Regions from separate parts of the Vibrio sp. 811 genome, predicted to be linked through region 2. Evidence: predicted binding sites of a transcription regulator. Region 2 holds the regulator's gene; the other holds the start of a gene.

Region 1 (3,207 bases), on a different contig from region 2:
GATAAAGGTATTACCCGTAAGACTCCCTTGAGCACCATGAGCACTGAGATCTCGACCAATTTCCGTCATCGCTAGCCAACGGTTTTCACACCACAGAGGCGATAATAACGTGGGCCTCCTGGCTGCTGATGAAACGCGATGATAAATCACATCTGGTGGTGTCATACGAATCATTTCACTGGCGATCGCAACATATTCTTCTAATTCAGGGGCTTCTAGCTTTCCAGCACGCCAAGCTTTCGCCATGGTGCTACCTTCGACAATATGCAAGCCATGTAACTTGATGCCATCCGTTCCCACGGCCAACACTTTTTGCAGCGTTTCAATATTTTCGGCGCGGGTTTCTTTGGGTAAACCCACAATTAAGTGAGTACAAACCTTGATTCCAAGTGTTCGCGCACGCTTAGTGATTTCGGCATAACACTCAAAGTCATGACCACGATTGATACGTTTTAGGGTGTCATTGTTGGCGGTTTGAAGACCTAGTTCTAGCCAAATTTCATAACCTTGCTGTACATAGCCCGACAGTAAATCCAATACCGCATCAGGGACGCAATCAGGACGCGTCCCCACACAAAGACCAACCATGTCTGCAGCCTTTAGTGCTTCCTCATACATGTTTTTGAGAACTTGTACCTCGGCATAGGTACTGGTGTAGGCCTGAAAATAAGCGAGATATTTCTTCGCTCTGTGAATTTCACCTGCGCGATCTTTTAACTGTTCGTGAATGCTTTTTATCTGGACTTCTTCATCTGCAAACGAAGCCACATTGCAAAATGTACATCCTCCCCGCCCAATCGTGCCATCGCGGTTAGGGCAACTAAATCCACCGTGCAATGTTAACTTATGAACCTTTTCACCGTATCGACGCTGAAGATCTTGGCCGATTGTATTGACCAACTCATGTAACTGCATAAATTCTCACCAACAATAAATCGTAATCAATCTCACTACGATCTGTGTAAATAAATTACATCCCTGCAAGAAAAAACACACAATATTAATCAATTCAAACACCCATCATGCGGGTCAAAATCAATAAACTTGCATAATTAAAGACAAAAATCGTTCATGTTGCGTAAATGTTAAACTAAAAATGCATAATTAAACGAAAAATTGGGGCACAACGCCGACTTTTTCATTGCATTCTGAAGTGACAAAATTGTAGGATGCTTACACAACCCCGTTATTTTTGTGACTTTTATTACAAAGCACACTGCGGGATTTGTCGGTGTTATCCCACTCCTACCTATATAAATCACTAGATAGTGATAATAAATAAAGGGATACCACCAAGGATTGTTTTTCTCGCAAAACTTTTCCTGCGAGATACGGAAAGGAATCAAGACCGGTCAACCTAGATCGGTGGCGATAATAAATATAAAGGACAAGACGTAATCAATAGTCTAGGTAGTATTTGCTGCCTGGTACTTTTGCGTCGACATTGAACTGGAAGGATGTATCTATGGTAGATAGAGAGCAAAATCCACAGGGTCTGTACACTCCGGAACTGGAGCATGACGCTTGTGGTATCGGTTTTGTTGCTCACCTTAAAAACCGTAAATCTCATGAAGTAGTGACTCAAGCATTGGATATGCTGGCTCGCATGGAACACCGTGGTGGTCAAGGTTGTGACCCATGCAGCGGTGACGGTGCGGGTATCTTGCTACAAAAACCTCATGAATTCCTATTAGAAGAAGCCGTTAAGCTAGGCATTAAACTGCCTTCGTTTGAAAGGTATGGTGTTGGTGTCGTTCTTTTCCCGAAAGACGAATACAAACGCGAGCAATGCCGTGACATTCTAGAACGTAATGCACAGCGTCTAGATCTTGAAGTTATCGGCTACCGCGTTTTACCAACCGATAACTCAATGATCGGTGCAGACCCACTAAGCACAGAGCCTCAGTTTGAGCATGTGTTTATCTCTGGTGGCCCTGGCATCACACCTGAAGAACTAGAACGCAAACTGTACGTACTTCGTAACTATACTGTACGTGTTTGCCTAGAAAGCGTTTCGAACATTGGTGACGACTTCTACATTAACTCCATGTCTTACAAGACATTGGTGTACAAAGGTCAGTTAACGACCGAGCAAGTACCTCAGTACTTCCTTGATCTACAAAACCCGACCATGGTGACTGCACTGGCACTGGTACACTCTCGTTTCTCTACCAATACCTTCCCGAAATGGCGTCTTGCACAGCCTTTCCGTTACATTGCCCACAACGGTGAAATCAATACAGTTCGCGGTAACTTGAACTGGATGAAAGCCCGTGAAGCAATCCTAGAATCAGACCTGTTTACTCAGGCTGAAATCGACATGCTTCTTCCAATCTGTCAGGAAGGCAGCTCGGATTCATCTAACTTCGATATGGCGCTTGAGCTCCTAGTTCTGTCTGGTCGCAGCCTGCCACACGCATTGATGATGATGATTCCGGAAGCATGGCAAGAAAACAAAAACATGGATCCTAAGCGTCGCGCGTTCTATCAGTACCATGCGAACATCATGGAACCATGGGATGGCCCGGCTTCCGTATGTTTTACTGATGGTGTTCAAGTTGGTGCGACACTAGACCGTAACGGTTTGCGCCCTTCTCGCTACACAGTGACCAAAGATAACTTCCTAGTGATGGCATCTGAATCTGGTGTTGTGGATATAGAACCAGAAAACGTTGAGTTCCGTGGTCGCCTACAACCAGGTCGTATCTTCGTTGCAGACCTAGAGCAAGGTCGCATCATCTCCGATGAAGAAGTGAAAGACACCATTGCAACAGCGCAGCCTTACGAGAAGTGGGTAGAAGAAAACCTACTGAGCTTGAAGAAGCTGCCAGATGCGAGCAACCAGTTCAGCCAACCTAAGCCAGAACACCTTCTACACCGCCAACAAGCGTTTGGCGTAAGCACTGAAGAAGTGAACGAAATCATCGTTCCAATGGCGAATGACGCGAAAGAACCATTATCAGCAATGGGTGCCGACTGGCCTCTTGCGGTTCTATCTCATCAGTCTCAACATCTCTCTAACTACTTCAAGCAGCTGTTCGCACAGGTAACCAACCCACCGATCGACCCGATCCGTGAGCGCATGGTTATGTCGCTGAACACTTACTTGGGTAAAGACCAAAACCTTCTGACTGAAACACCACTTCACTGTCAGAAAGTAGAATTGGAATCGCCTGTTCTAGCCAACTCTGAGCTTGAAAAACTGCG
Region 2 (3,207 bases):
CATGACCGATGATGTGATACCGAAGTTTGTTTTGCCAGATAACATTGATTACCGTCTCTTTGAACACGGTGGCCATGTTGGCTTCCTAACAGGAACGGCGTTAAAACCTAAGTTTTGGTTGGAGGAAGCGCTGCCCGCGTATTACGAAAGTATCGCCGCAGATTACCTTTCTGCTGTATCCAAGCAACGAACGCAGTAAACTAGCCGCTCATCATAAAAGTTATGAGGTATTTATGATCATTCCATGGCAAGACATTGCGCCGGAAACATTGGAAAACTTAATTCGTGAATTCGTCTTACGCGAAGGAACGGATTACGGAACCGTCGAGGTTTCTTTGCAAAACAAAATTGATCAAGTTAAAGCTCAATTGGAAAAAGGTGAAGCGGTTATCGTGTTCTCTGAGCTACACGAAACCGTCGATATTCAACATAAAACAAAATTTTAGACCCTTCACATTTTACCGTATCCCACTCGATGACAAGGTATTGTTACGTGCTATAGTGGGATATCGACCGTGCAGTAGTAACTCTACTGCACATTACAGGTAAGTAATTTTCGACAAGGTTTGTCATGTCAGCTAAACACCCAATTATTGCGGTTACTGGTTCGTCCGGTGCCGGCACGACCACTACATCTGAAGCCTTCCGTAAAATGTTCAATATGATGAACGTTAAACCCGCATGGGTTGAAGGCGATAGCTTCCATCGCTTTACTCGCCCAGAAATGGACATCGAAATTCGCAAAGCCCGCGAGCAAGGTCGACACATTAGCTACTTTGGCCCACAAGCTAATGACTTCCCGGGATTAGAAGAGTTTTTCCGTAAGTTCGGGCATGATGGTACTGGCAGCGTGCGCCGTTATCTGCACACGTTTGACGAAGCGGTTCCCTACAATCAAATGCCAGGCACGTTTACACCGTGGCAAGACTTACCCGAAAACAGCGACGTGCTGTTTTATGAAGGGTTACATGGTGGCGTGGTCGATGGCGATGTTAATGTTGCTCAACATGTGGATTTCTTAATTGGCATGGTGCCGATTGTGAACTTAGAGTGGATCCAAAAATTCGTACGTGACACTCGCGATCGCGGCCATTCGCGTGAAGCGGTAATGGACTCAATCGTGCGATCCATGGACGATTACCTCAACTATATCACTCCGCAGTTTTCTCGTACTCACATCAACTTCCAGCGCGTACCGACCGTTGATACTTCCAACCCACTTAATGCAAAAGGCATCCCTAGTTTGGATGAGAGTTTTGTGGTGATTCGCCTACGCGGTATCAAGAATGTCGACTTCCCATATCTGCTGGCCATGATTGATGGCTCATTCATGTCACGCCACAACACGATTGTCGTGCCCGGCGGTAAGATGAGCTTTGCAATGGAGCTCATAGTTCGGCCTATCCTACAACAGCTCATCGAAACAGGGAAAATTGGCTAAAAACCTGCCTGCGAAGATGTTTACTTTTCATACCGTGATCATGTGCACAGTTTTGCTTACAAAATCTCAATCATGGCACGATTAAAATCAAGAAATCGTTTTCGAAAAAGGATACTATTTCTTACCGAAACACAAGAGAGCTTGCAGCATATAAAAAGTGCTCTTATTCTAGTAGGCCTAATTCAGGCTTAGCTAAAATATGGATAGCGCAAGCGTACCCTGCAGAGGAAGTGAGATATTATGGTTCTAGGTAAACCTCAAACCGACCCAACATTAGAGTGGTTTCTTTCACACTGTCATATTCATAAGTACCCTTCAAAGAGCACGCTAATTCACGCGGGCGAAAAGGCAGAAACTTTGTACTACATCGTTAAAGGTTCTGTTGCGGTTCTTATCAAAGACGAAGAAGGTAAGGAGATGATCCTTTCTTACCTAAACCAAGGAGACTTTATTGGTGAACTTGGTCTATTCGAGGAAGACCAAGAGCGCACAGCTTGGGTTCGTGCTAAATCTCCTTGTGAAGTTGCTGAAATTTCTTTCAAGAAGTTCCGTCAGCTTATCCAAGTAAACCCAGACATCCTAATGCGTCTTTCTGCGCAGATGGCTCGTCGTCTTCAAGTAACTAGCCAAAAAGTGGGTGACCTGGCGTTCCTAGACGTAACTGGTCGTATCGCTCAGACGCTTCTGAACCTTGCAAAACAACCAGACGCAATGACTCATCCAGACGGCATGCAAATCAAGATCACTCGTCAAGAAATCGGTCAAATTGTTGGCTGTTCTCGTGAGACAGTAGGTCGTATTTTGAAGATGCTAGAAGAGCAGAACCTAATCTCTGCTCACGGTAAAACCATCGTGGTTTACGGTACTCGTTAATCTCGAACTAGAGTGACACGAACAAAATTATAAAAGCCACCAATGGCAACATTGGTGGCTTTTTATTTACTCATGACCAAATGAGATAGGGTGCAGCGAACACTAATGAGTAAGCTTAACAGGTTAACCCTAAAACTTAGCCATTCGTGCTTTCAAAGATTTTGTCAGCTGAAGCGGCCACGAAACCTGGGTACAAATCACCATTTTCCATCGGATAGCGCTTAGCAAATTCATAAAACCCGCCAGGGATAATTTCAGTGCCTTCGCTAAAACGAACCGCTACTTTATCTGCCATGGTCGATGACTGCTCTAGCAACACCTCAGGAGTGCCCTTCACTTCACCACCATTTTCATTAATGGTAAACCCAGCGGTACGCAGATGATTGTTTACCTGCTTCACTTCTTCATATTCATTGAGCTGGTTAACGCTCACCGTGAAGTGGTTTGCTCCGTAACCATGCGCCGCAAGCCAAGATGCGTACTCACTTTCTTTAGCCAACGTTTGGTAATCAGCAAAGCTTAAATCCCACAAGCGTCCACCATGTAAGAATGCGCTATCGTTCAGCTTGTCAGCATCGACTTGTGCCACCAAATTTTTCACAATCTCTTGTAGCTCAGACGAGCACTCTTCAACTTTTAGCTCACTAATAAATACTTTAGGTTGCTTCGGATCTGGGTGCTCATAGTGCTTAGCAACCAGCTTTTTGCTTTCGAAAACGTAATCACCACACGCCTTGTAACCAATAGCTACAAATGGCTTAGCTAGAGTTTCAATACCAAGAGGCGCGATATTGAAGGTACGTAAAGCTATATGATCATTAATCAGAGGCTCATCTTCTTGAAGCAGCTGATGCACTTTAGCAGCCGAAGGGCAAAGACGTTGAATGTAATCT

Evidence for each region. The regulator CRP, encoded in region 2, controls carbon source genes, mostly activating them, when cyclic AMP is high. The targets are predictions, from matches to a motif close to TGTGANNNNNNTCACA.
Region 1: gltB (glutamate synthase large subunit) is a predicted target of CRP. The motif match lies at 1,194-1,209, and genes of this name have one in related genera.

Annotation. Positions count from the first base shown of each region.
Region 1 covers NZ_JAWOUB010000004.1:82,448-85,654, forward strand. The annotation lists gene R7Q46_RS08910 (TIGR01212 family radical SAM protein) at 1-915, opposite strand, end outside; gene gltB (glutamate synthase large subunit) at 1,466-3,207, shown strand, end outside.
Region 2 covers NZ_JAWOUB010000031.1:8,586-11,792, reverse strand. The annotation lists gene R7Q46_RS23545 (hydrolase) at 1-199, shown strand, start outside; gene R7Q46_RS23540 (YheU family protein) at 234-446, shown strand; gene R7Q46_RS23535 (phosphoribulokinase) at 572-1,441, shown strand; gene crp (cAMP-activated global transcriptional regulator CRP) at 1,682-2,314, shown strand; gene R7Q46_RS23525 (DUF1338 domain-containing protein) at 2,451-3,207, opposite strand, start outside.